DNA from 4 places in the Brevibacillus sp. HB1.1 genome. Region 1 is predicted to be linked to each of the others. Evidence: riboswitches for the same ligand, from Rfam matches in the RefSeq annotation. Region 1 holds a riboswitch; each other region holds the start of a gene.
What was found. Region 1 has a riboswitch for S-adenosylmethionine ahead of HPY27_RS21555 (pyridoxal phosphate-dependent aminotransferase). Riboswitches for the same ligand answer to the same signal wherever they lie in the genome.
Positions count from the first base shown of each region.

Region 2: it holds a riboswitch for S-adenosylmethionine, as region 1 does, so the genes downstream of both, HPY27_RS25280 (methionine ABC transporter ATP-binding protein) here and HPY27_RS21555 (pyridoxal phosphate-dependent aminotransferase) in region 1, are expected to answer to the same signal.
Region 3: it holds a riboswitch for S-adenosylmethionine, as region 1 does, so the genes downstream of both, HPY27_RS03275 (homoserine dehydrogenase) here and HPY27_RS21555 (pyridoxal phosphate-dependent aminotransferase) in region 1, are expected to answer to the same signal.
Region 4: it holds a riboswitch for S-adenosylmethionine, as region 1 does, so the genes downstream of both, mtnK (S-methyl-5-thioribose kinase) here and HPY27_RS21555 (pyridoxal phosphate-dependent aminotransferase) in region 1, are expected to answer to the same signal.

Region 1 is NZ_JABMIV010000009.1:70,208-73,232, reverse strand. It holds gene HPY27_RS21560 (MFS transporter) at 1-1,135, shown strand, start outside; SAM riboswitch class I at 1,196-1,310, shown strand; gene HPY27_RS21555 (pyridoxal phosphate-dependent aminotransferase) at 1,394-2,575, shown strand; gene HPY27_RS21550 (hypothetical protein) at 2,727-3,025, shown strand, end outside.
Region 2 is NZ_JABMIV010000012.1:128,153-131,177, reverse strand. It holds gene HPY27_RS25280 (methionine ABC transporter ATP-binding protein) at 1-957, opposite strand, end outside; SAM riboswitch class I at 1,059-1,175, opposite strand; gene HPY27_RS25275 (Ger(x)C family spore germination protein) at 1,282-2,442, opposite strand; gene HPY27_RS25270 (GerAB/ArcD/ProY family transporter) at 2,442-3,025, opposite strand, start outside.
Region 3 is NZ_JABMIV010000001.1:667,449-670,473, reverse strand. It holds gene HPY27_RS30540 (methylated-DNA--[protein]-cysteine S-methyltransferase) at 1-210, shown strand, start outside; cobalamin riboswitch at 244-448, shown strand; gene HPY27_RS30325 (hypothetical protein) at 608-742, shown strand; SAM riboswitch class I at 837-943, shown strand; SAM riboswitch class I at 1,010-1,121, shown strand; gene HPY27_RS03275 (homoserine dehydrogenase) at 1,208-2,473, shown strand; gene HPY27_RS03270 (CapA family protein) at 2,536-3,025, opposite strand, start outside.
Region 4 is NZ_JABMIV010000006.1:314,064-317,088, forward strand. It holds gene mtnA (S-methyl-5-thioribose-1-phosphate isomerase) at 1-963, opposite strand, end outside; gene mtnK (S-methyl-5-thioribose kinase) at 960-2,189, opposite strand; SAM riboswitch class I at 2,325-2,470, opposite strand; gene HPY27_RS30620 (anti sigma factor C-terminal domain-containing protein) at 2,612-2,716, opposite strand; gene HPY27_RS18050 (sigma factor) at 2,668-2,919, opposite strand.

The DNA of each region.
Region 1 (3,025 bases):
CAACCATCTCGGAAAGCCGCTGACTGTAGCCGGCTTCTTGTTGCTTTTAAATCAAGGCGCATTCCTGATCGGGAGTATTGTCGGCGGGATGATGTTTGACCGCTGGGGTAAAATGCGCACCATTGTTGTAGGCTCCATCGGTGGAATGATCATTTCGGTCTGTTTAGGTGTTACACAAGATTTTACCGTATATGTCCTACTGTTATTATTGAATGGTCTGTTTTATGGATCCCTTTCTCCCGTTATGAATGCGCTGGCAGTGGTTTTATGGCCGGAGGGAGGCCGTAAAGGAATCAATCTGATTTACGTCGCCCTCAATGTGGGTGTAGCTGCCGGCTCTGCTTTAGGCGGCTTCTTGGCAAGCGTTTCGTTTGCTTGGACGTTTTTCGGAAATGCGATCACACAAGTAATTGTGCTGACGATGTTTATGCTCATTTTGCCGCGTCAGTTAAAACTGGCAGAGCAAAAACGTCAATTGCAGACGACTGCTCCCGAACAAGCAGAGGGAGAACTTCTACGAGAACCACAGCAAGAGACCAAGGTCGTATGGGGAGCATTGCTACTCTTATGCGGAGGGTTGCTCATTAGCTGGATTGTCTATGTACAATGGACAACGGTGCTGTCGACCTACATGCAATCCCTGGGCATTTCACTCCGTCAATACAGTCTGTTGTGGACGCTGAACGGCGGTTTGATCCTGTTTGGTCAGCCATTGATTGCGTGGGTCATACGACGCTTTGCCCGTACGCTAAAAGCACAAATGCTCTTGGGCGCTTATATTTTTGCCATGTCGATGTTGATTTTGTCTCAATCAACGGTTTATGCAGGCTTTGTTGCAGGCATGTTCATCATGACGCTGGGAGAAATGCTCGTATGGCCAGCGGTGCCGGCAGTAGCGGCACAGTTTACGCCAGAGGGACGAGAAGGCTTCATTCAAGGTCTGATTGCAGGGACTGGATCTGCTGGGAGGATGCTCGGACCACTTCTTGGCGCCTTCATTTTCCAATCGATTCATGCGCAGGGACTATTGTTCGTGATGGCGGGCTTGTGTCTGTTGTCTGTCGCATTCTTTGCCTTCCACACATCTTTTCAAAAAAGAAGGCATCAGGTACCCTTACAGAATCAAGCATCTTGACACGGTTTACGTGCTCAAGTAGTATGATATAGACGAAAAAACAGTATATTCCGTGTGTTTGACTTATTCAGAGAGGTGGAGGGACTGGCCCTATGAAGCCCGGCAGCGGATCTGTTCTATGCGATGGACAGATGCTGTGCCAATTCCAGCAGGATTTTTTCCTGACAGATAAGGACGTGACCAAGCTGATCTCCCCCTTTTTCTGTATGGAAAAAGGGGGTTTTACTGTATTGGGCCCAAGAAAGGAATGGAAGAAAGATGCGCATTCAACCCTCCGACATGATTGATCGACTCCCTACCCAGTTTTTTGCGACCCTGGTGGCAAAAGTAAACAAGGTCATTGCGCAAGGCCATGACGTCATAAACCTAGGGCAGGGCAATCCTGATTTGCCGACACCGCCACACATTATTGAAGAATTACAGGCGCAAGCGGCACAACCACTCCATCACAAATATCCGCCTTTTCAGGGACGCGTGGAACTGAAGCAGGCAGTGGCTCATTGGTATAAGCAAGAATTTGATGTGGACCTCGATTCGGAGGAAGAAGTCGCGATATTGTTCGGCAGCAAAACCGGACTCGTAGAGATTTGCCAAGTCCTTATGAATGCAGGCGATGTTGCACTGGTTCCAGACCCAGGCTATCCGGATTATTGGTCGGGTGTTGCTGTCGTAGACGGACGGATGGTCATGATGCCGTTGAAGGCGGAAAATGACTTCTTGCCTGACTACAGCCAGCTCTCCCAAACTGATTTGGATCGAGCGAAACTGATGTTTCTCAACTATCCGAACAATCCGACAGCAGTCAACGCACCCCTGGAGTTTTATGAGGAGACCATTCGTTTTGCCCGAAAACATGAAATCGTCGTCTGCCACGACTTCGCCTACGGGGCGATCAGCTATGACGGGAAAAAGCCGGTCAGCTTCATGCAGGTTCCGGGTGCAAAAGAAGTGGGTGTAGAATTTTATACCTTGTCTAAAACGTATAACATGGCAGGCTGGCGTGTTGGTGCTATGGTAGGAAATCGCGAGCTGGTTCGTCTGATTAATCTCATTCAGGACCATTACTTCGTCAGTCTGTTCGGAGCGGTACAGATGGCGGCAGCGAAGGCGATGACAGAGTCACAGCAGTGCGTTCGCGATCTCGTTGCTGTCTACGAAAGCCGCCGCAATGCTTTGTACTCCAATCTGCATCGGATTGGCTGGCAGGCGCCACCATCTCAAGGGTCGTTTTTTGCTTGGCTTCCTGTTCCAAGCGGCTTCACATCCGTGGAGTTCTCTGACCTGCTTTTGGAAAAAGCGCATGTCGTCGTAGCGCCAGGAAATGGCTTTGGTCCGACAGGTGAGGGTTATGTGCGAGCGGCTTTGTTATCAAATGAAGAGCGTCTCGCAGAAGCGGTTCAGCGAATTGAGCGGTTGGGGTTATTTACGAAAACAAAATAAAGGCGAGGTAATTGGGTCACACTACCATACAAATGGAGTGTGGCTTTTTTATTCTAGAATAAAAATCATTCTCATTATTGACAGATAATGATTTTCATTATACGATGGCATTGTTAATGATAATTAGTCTCATCGAGAGCGGGAGGGTACCATGCGCTATCAGATTAACGGTTACACGGATATGTATACGGTGATCGCCAACGAGCGGAAAATCGGCGGAGCCATTGAAGCAGGCCAAATTCGCCTGCGGACGGGAGAAGTTTACGCCAATGCTGTTCTCACTCGTTTGGAAATGTCAGGTGCGCATTTTTGCTCGATCGGTTTTGTTACGGAAGAAGGCAAAAGACTGATTGTCCATGTGAATGATATCAGCATGATCGCTGATGCTCGTCACGTCAACGTTTGTGAGCTGACGAATGAAGGCATGAGAGTGGAGAAATCCGCAGAGAG
Region 2 (3,025 bases), on a different contig from region 1:
CTGTGCGACATCGCCTTCCAGCTCGATCACCAACTGACCATACGGCGTATCCTTCATGCGGGAGATTGTTCCCTGCAAAATGCTGAATACCGTACCAGTCTCTTGCATTGTCTGGAACAGGATCGGCTGATACGTTTTTTCTCCGAGGAAGGTGACACGAGCAATCGTGCGGTTCCCCGAGGCCTTTTCGTGCGCGACTGCTTCACGCAGCTCTGTAGAATCCGCTACTTGTTCCACGAATTCTTGTGTCGTTAGATGCTGCGGACGAAGGAATACATCCAGTACGTTACCCGACTCGACGATCTTTCCTCCATCAATGACGCCAACACGATCACAAATGGAGCGAATGACGTGCATCTCGTGGGTAATCAACACAATGGTCAAGCCCAGCTTACGGTTGATGTCCAAGAGGAGTGCCAGAATGGAGTTCGTCGTCTGCGGATCGAGAGCCGATGTAGCTTCGTCACAGAGCAGCACTTTTGGATCATTCGCGAGCGCCCGAGCAATCCCTACACGCTGCTTCTGTCCGCCAGACAGTTGGGACGGATATTTGTCCTTATGTGCCTCCAAGCCAACCAGCTTTAGCAGCTCGTTCACTTTCTTATCAATCTCTGCCTTCGGACGCTTTGCCAGCTTGAGCGGAAAAGCGACATTTTCGCCGACTGTCGAAGAAGACAGCAAGTTGAAGTGCTGAAAAATCATGCCGATTGAGCGGCGCTTTTCTTGCAGCTTCCCTTCATCCAGCTTTGTCAAATCGACGCCGTCCACAATAACTTCCCCTGAAGTTGGACGCTCCAGCAAATTGATGCATCGGATCAACGTACTTTTCCCTGCACCAGAGTGTCCGATAATCCCGTATATTTCTCCTTGCTCTATGGAAAGGTCGATCCCCGTTAACGCTGGGATGGTTTTCCCTTGTACTTGATAGCTTTTATGCAAATGACGCAGTTGGATCAACGCATCCACCTCCCGACCACAATCTAAATAAAATCAGAAAACCCCTTTTTTCATAAACGAAAAAGGGGCTGCAACGCAATGTTATACGTTCGCATCCACCCTTCTCATCTATACAAGATCCAAACAATCTTGTAGGAATTGGCACCGCGACGTTCATCCGAAAATGAACCGGCTGCCGGGCTTCATAGGGCCTGTCCCTCCGCCTCTCTTGATAAGAAAGATATCTACGTATATTATGTTCGTCTTTTCTATTTCATGATGATACAAAACGGATTATATCCTTTTCGGAAATATCACGTCAATAGTAATAGAAGGAAAAGTTTTTTAATCCATGACGCCGTTGCGGATGATTTTTGACTTTACGTGGAAGCGAAACGTTGCATCCTGAAACATCTTTCGCCATTCAGCCTGCGTCATGTTGGCCATTCCTCTTTTCTCTGAACGATAGATCGAGCCGAAGCCAATTGGGTCAACATCGAGGCTCTTCAGTTTGCTTATGAGTTTATGCAATTCTTTTTCAAGCTCTTTCTCCAGTGCATGTTCCATGATTTTCAGCAACTTGGCATTTTCTAGCTTTAGCGGGATGGTTAACTCCAAAATTCGGGCATGCAACTTGACATGAATATCGAAGATTGGTGGGGATATTTGGCTTAATTTGATTTTCGCATGGCTGGAAATTGTATCGAAAACGAGCTGCACCTGGACTTTTTTGCTGTTGTGGTTTTTGGGTGACTCCCCAAAAATAGCAGTAGGAACAGAAGTATCATAGCTGCCGATGCGGAACTTTCCGTGGATAAGTTTGAGTAGAAAGGCTTCCTTGGGTGTAACCCATGACACATAACGATCACCTTTGAATAAGGCGATGCCTTTGATTTTCAGTTCATCTCCCTTTCTTTCTATGTACGGCATGACCGGGTCGATCCCTTTTTCATAGTAAGCCCGGAAAAACTCATGCATGGTCGAAGAAGGAATTTTTTCCCCACGGATATTTTGCTCAATCAAACGATACAGGTAGATTCCAATATTCCCTTGTTCTGAATAAGGATACGTCAGCATATCATATGTTTCGCCTGCAAACACACAAAGATAAATCCTGCTAGAAAGGGACGAATCCCGATACAACGTGTCAATGATGCTGCCAAGTCCCTGCTTTGAAAAGTTTTCACTGTAGAGGGCAACACGAATTTGCCCACCCAATACTCTTTTGTCTGATTGCAAATTCATCTTATCCCGGATTCCTTTGCTGGTTTCCCCTGTGGCTGATAAGATCTGTATCTTATGCCTTGCCTCTGGATTAATGGAAGGCATGACAGACGTCCCGCGAATTTTGCCATCTTTTAACAGATCATAGCCGACAGCCGTTGCAAGTCCTGTTTCATCGAAAATTTGCCGATCCGAGCAGCCTGTTACAATCAAGATGCCCGAACACCACAGCGCCAAAAACCGCTTCAACAAGGGCATCGCGTATTTTCGATCATGTCGCATCAGGCACTTTCCCCTTTGCTCGTCGATTTCGCCGGTTGCGTTCGCTGCTTTAGCAGAACCATGATGTACAAAAAATAGGGGTACAGGAATGCAACATACATACTCGTTTTCCCATACCAATCATTGATCATATTCATCTCCAACCTTGTAAACACCGTCAATGAAGTAATATAGATCAGGGGCATAATCCAATTCAACGATGTTCGCAAGTTGAATCCGAAGAGGCGTTTGAGTCCACGTGCAGAGCACCACAAATACAACATAATATTGGGCAAGATGACGATGAGCCACAAAGAAATGACAACCAGCTCGAACCTTTCCAGAACGGGGAGGTACACCATCTTGTGCAGATTGAGTGTCGCCCAGATCGTCCGCATAAGCTGACCCTGACTAAAGAAGACCAGGGACACGAGCATGATAAGCAAATACGCCAGATACGTCACCAGCACCGCCCACTGGGTACTTTTGTTGACCCTATCTTTATTTTCTACAAAGGGGTAAACCACGTAGATCACCTCAAAGCCAACACTGGTCAAAGACATGGCCAGCATTCCTTTGAAAAGGTTCTCCAAACTGCTGTCCA
Region 3 (3,025 bases), on a different contig from region 1:
ATTACGTATACGGAGCTAGCCGCGTTGATTGGGAAGGAAAATGCGGTGAGGGCTGTCGGGAATGCCAACGGAAAAAATCGGCTGAACATCATTGTGCCATGCCATAGAATTATAGGAGCAAACGGGAGTCTAACAGGCTATTCGGGTGGCTTGTGGCGAAAGGAATGGCTACTGATCCACGAACAATGTTCGCTAAACAAGGAAGAATAAGGTAAAATTTGAGGAGGGTAGTGAGAAAAGACAATTTCATAGGTGGAAACAGGTTCCTTCGGGCGTAACAATTCGCCACAAGGATAATAGGGAAGCTCGGTGCAAATCCGACACGGTCCCGCCACTGTAAGAGGGGAGTCAGCGTCCAACAAGCCACTGGTCTATCAAAATAGACGGGGAAGGCGACGCTAGACGATGAACCCATAGTCAGGAGACCTGCCTGTTTCGACAACACTGATAGACCTACGGGAGATAGGGAGGTGTTAGAGATGGCTTGCGAAAAACAGCGCGTGGACAAGTGCGTCCCTCTTTTTCTGGCATTTTCTAACGATCGTCACGGTCGAGCGGAAAATGTTCTTTTTATTTTGGGCAGGATAAAAGAAGAGGAGGGCGTGCGATGATTCAACTTTTCATTTGCCAATGGTGCGGATATGTCGAGGAAAAAGAGCTGCCTGAGGAAGGTCAGGAGGGTGTGTTTCATTGCACTTGCTGCAGTATGGAAGAGGTAGAAAGCCTGTTCACTCCCAACTGAAAGCCTTGTCAAATCAGCTTACAATCAGAAAAGAAAGAATTTTGTTGACGCTTGCCTTGGAATTTCTTAGAATAAAGCTCAACAGCATAAATAGTTCTTATCCAGAGAGGTGGAGGGTCTGGCCCTATGAAGCCCGGCAACCGTCGCATATTGCGACAAGGTGCCAATTCCTGCGAGACGTTTCGTCTCGAAAGATAAGAAGCGGGTTACTCCATTAGTAGATGAACCTTCTTCTTAGCGAAGAAGGTTTTTTTTAATTTCATATTTTCTTTATCCAGAGAGGTGGAGGGACTGGCCCGATGAAGCCCGGCAACCGTCACGCATATTTTGTGACAAGGTGCCAATTCCTGCAGGACATATACGTCCTGGGAGATAAGGAGGAGGAGCATTAGCTACTAACAAGCCTTCTTCTTATCGAAGATGGCTTTTCTTTTTATCTAAAATTCGGGGTATGGGGTGGTCAGGATGAGTGCAGAAGTGGTACGCGTGGGATTATTGGGATTGGGAACAGTGGGTGGAGGCGTAATCAAAACGATCCGTTCGCAACAGGAGAAGCTGGCTTCTCGTCTGGGAAAACGAATTGAGATCGTCAAGGCCTTGGTGCGTGACTCGGAAAAAGAGCGGGCGGTTCATGTCGACCCGGCTTTACTGACAACTGACTTTGAGGAAGTATTGAGAAGCGATGTGGATATCGTGGTGGAGGTCATGGGCGGTGTAGAACCTACCTATGACTACGTCCGTGCTTTGATCGAAAAGGGCTGCCATGTAGTAACTGCCAACAAAGAACTTCTGGCGAAAAAAGGAACAGAGCTAGTCGATTTGGCAAATCAGCATCAAGTACATCTGGCCTATGAAGCGAGTGTGGCAGGGGGCATCCCGATCTTGAGCGTGCTCCGGCAGTTCCTTCGCACGAACGATATCCAAGGTGTTCGCGGTATTCTCAACGGAACAACGAACTTCATTTTGACGAAAATGGAAGCAGAACAGCTCTCTTATCAGGAAGTGCTCAAGCAAGCGCAGGAGTTGGGCTATGCGGAAGCAGACCCTCGTTCGGATGTAGAAGGCTTTGACGCTATGTACAAGTTGTACATCCTGGCACAGCTTGTTTACGGAGAATCGCTGCCGCTAGCAGATGTTGTTCGTAAAGGGATTTCAGATTTATCAGCGGGTCACATTCGGATTGCGAGTGAGCTGGGGTACCGGATCAAGCTCATCGCGCAGGCCTATCAAGCTGAACAAGGAATTCGCCTATCTGTTGAACCAACCATGCTTCCGCTGAGTCATCCGTTGGCGCAAATCCACGACGCGTTTAATGCTGTGCAGCTATCGGGCAACATCGTGGGAGACTTGTTGTTTACAGGAAGAGGGGCAGGAGAGCTCCCTACAGCAAGTGCAGTTGTAGAGGATTTGGCCTATTTATTGACACAGCCATTCACACCTCATCCTACTTGGAAAGAAAAAACGGCTGACAAAGCAGGAGTCACGGTGGATTCGGAGGAACGCGTCCTGTGTTATCTAGAGGGCTCATGTCATACTGCTACGCCAGATCGTGTCTTGTATTTCCTTCAGCAAGCAGGAGTCAACGTGCATAAACTAAAAGTCCAATTCGACTTGGGGGGCGTATTGCGTGCAGGTTTGATCGTGACAGGAATCAGTAAAGAGCACGAGTCCCTATTGAAAAATGATTTTGGCTTAGAAGTTCGCTGCTTCCCCATTATCGAATCTGCGTAAGTAAGAGGAAAAATAAGAAGAAAAGCCGTATTTCTAGTTACCTGGAAACACGGCTTCTTTTGTCAGGGGGCAGTCTCCACCGCTTTTGCGCGCGGCTGTACACGCCCGTCACTTTGTATGTCTACACTCTCAGAAATGGATTCAATACGTTTTAGCAGGGCAGCGCCGTTGCTTTCATTCATGGGTACAGCTTGTCCCAATTCTGCGTGAAACGGAAGCATCGTCAGCTCACAATCACCGCTTTTCGTACAGTTTGCTTGCAGAACCATCGTTTCCCAAGTCTTGGGTTCGCTTGATCGTGTGAAAATGAAATTGCCGAGACTATACGCAATCCATTTGTCATTGTATCGTTCAAAGCCTTGAAGTACGTGGGGATGACCGCCGACAATCAAATCTGCACCAGCATCGATGTAGGCACGAGACAACTCTTCTTGATGATCGACAGGATAATCGGAGCGTTCCTTTCCCCAGTGCGCAATCACCACGACGAGATCCGCTTGGTTGTTCGCATTTTGGATCGCTTTCACTGCTAGCGTAGGATCATAGGAAGCG
Region 4 (3,025 bases), on a different contig from region 1:
CGTTACATCGAACGCAGGATTGTACACCTTGATATCGTCTGGAGCTACCTGTTTGCCCAAGCCATGGGTAATTTCCTCAGCTGGACGCTCTTCAATCGGAATATCTGCGCCTGTCGGTGTATCTAGATCGACGGAGGACAAGGGAGCTGCCACGTAAAAAGGAATGCCATGAGCTTTTGCCAATACCGCTACCCCATACGTGCCGATTTTGTTGGCGACATCGCCATTCGCTGCTACGCGGTCTGTACCCACGATGACAGCCTCTACTTTCCCTTGGGACATAACCATCGCCGCCATGTTATCGCAGATCAGCGTCACATCAATCCCTGCTTGCTGCAATTCGAATGCAGTAAGACGAGCGCCTTGCAGGACAGGACGGGTTTCGTCCGCGTACACCTTCAGGTTCCAGCCGCGTTCCTTTGCCAAATAAAATGGAGCGGTAGCCGTACCGTACGCTGCTGTAGCCAATGCGCCTGGATTACAGTGCGTGAGAATTCCCATACCGTCATGCAACAGAGTGAGCAGATGCTCTCCAATGGTCCGGCATACTTCAGCGTCTTCCTTTTGAATCGTCAGTGCTTCATCGAGCACAGCCGCCTTCAACTCGGCAATCGACGCTCCGCTTTCTTTTTCAACACGAGCTTTGATGCGATCCAACGCCCAGAACAGATTCACGGCTGTCGGACGGGAAGAGCCCAGGTAGTCTGCCTGCTGGTTCAGTTCCTGCCAAAACTCGTCGTAGTTACTCGCTTCACTGCCACGAATACCAAGGTAGAGCCCGTAAGCCGCCGCCATGCCAATCGCCGGTGCGCCTCGTACTTCCAAGCGACGAATGGAACCCCATACTTGCTCGGAGGTAGTCAAGTTCAAATAGATCGTTTCTACTGGCAGACGCGTCTGGTCAAGCAAGACCAATGCGTCATTCTCCCACTTAACAGGTGCCAATTGAGTGCTGGTTGTCATACTGTTGTAGCCTCCTGATAGTAACGTTCGGTGACAGTGCGTACGATGTCCGTGATATCTGTCGATTCGTCGATGCCGCCGCGACCGAGAATCAGCGCTTCTCCAATCGAGAGAGCCAGACGCTCTGCTTCTGCGCGAGTCTGGTCGTCTTCAATGGCATTCAGGTCCGCTACGCCTGCCAAGCCGATGACACGGCGCAAGATTTTGCATCCGGCATAGCCTGCTGTATCCTGAATCAAGCGCTTCACGTAGCTTTGCCACAGTCCCTCGACATGGGCGCTGCGCTCTTTGGCTTGCTTGTGCCAGAGCTGAACGAATTGCGAAACGAATTCATTCCAGACATCCTCGACCGTTTCCAGTAAGTATTCGCGGTACGCTTCCCGTTCTCCTTGATCTTTTTGCAAACCGTGCTGTCCTGCGTAGTTGAGCAATAGATTGGCAATGACCGCCCCGATGTCAAAACCGATTGGACCGTAGTAAGCGAACTCTGGATCGATTGCTTTCAAGCTGTTTTCCGTGATGAAAATACTTCCCGTATGCAGGTCACCATGCAGCAGCGCTTCCGATCGCGTAAGGAAATCGTATTTCAGCTTGGCGATTTCCAGCTTCAGCGGCCTGTTGTTCCAGATCGCCTCGACTTCCCGGCGAATCAACGGGTTGAAGTCGTTGGTAGGCGCATTTTCATACGGATCGGTAAAGACGAGATCTTCCGTGATTTTGCATAATTCTGGATTTATGAATGTTCCGACTAGCGCTTTTTTATCGTACGGATGCGCGCCCAGATCGGAGGTGAAGAACAAGGTTTGCGCGAGAAAACGACCAATTTGCTTCGCGAATAGTGGGTACCGCTTTCCTTCGATCAGACCTTTGCGCATGATGATGTGGTCCCCGACGTTTTCCATGACAGTCAACGCAAGTTCCCCATCGAAATGATACACCTGCGGCACCAAGTCTGGAACGTATTTGTGCTGAATGCGGAGTGCCTCGCTCTCGATACGAGCCCGATCAATCGTAAGTGGCCAAGATTCTCCCACGACGCGGGCAAAAGGCAGTGCTTGTTTGACAATGACGCTCTTACCGGTTGCCAGCTCCTGAATGTCAAAAACCAGATTGAGATTGCCATCCCCGATTTCATGGCTGGTCAGCTCTGCTCCTTCGCTAAAAAGACCCGGTATTCCTTTTACGTACTCCACTGCTTCCTGTTCAGTCAATGCGCGATATGCCATGATTCCAAAACTCCCCTCTACGTATTTTCCCTCTATCTCTACTTGTTTTGTTTGAGTACCTGGAGCAATAAAAAGACCTCTTTTCCCGAAGAAAAGAGGTCGCTGTCGTCACGTGTAAGAACCGTGTTGATGTCCCCCTTATCTTCCAGACTACTTTTGTTTCTGCAGGAATTAGCACCGTGCATGTCGCCTGTCAATCAGTCGCTTCCTTGCGTCTGAATGGCGTCATGTCGGTTGCCGGGTATCATCGGGCCAGTCCCTCCACCTTCTCTGGATAAGGTATCCAAATCGTATTCGGTTTTTGATTTAGTTTGAATCATACAACCAACGCTTCCACGATGTCAACACCCTTTTGTGCAAAAATTCGCACCTTGCTATCAGTAGCTGTATTGTGTTCCCGATGCCGCAGGTCGCTCCCAATTTCACCAGTCTATCTTGCCTAGAAACGCTGCTGTTATTGACTTTTCGGCCTTGAGCTTCAGCAGTTCTTTGGTAGGTCCGGTGAGGACGGCTCCGTAGATTCGCACTCCGTTTTGAACAGCCAAGACCGTACTTTTTCCCCACGGTAGTCGTCCAAGGAAGAGTAGGCGCGACAAAAGGTTTCCTGTGTCAGATCCTCTGCCAGCCTCTCATCTCGTGTCAGCCGGAAAAGATAGCGGTACATATCGTTTACATGCAGCCGGTACACATCCTCCAGACCTACTTTCCCAAGCCGTTCACACCCCTTCATCCCTTACCACGAAGGAAGTGCCAAATAGTTTCACCTTCGTCTCATTTTTCTTCTAACCTGCTGCACATTCTCTGCAAAAACAAGGATTGACTCCTGACAATGAACG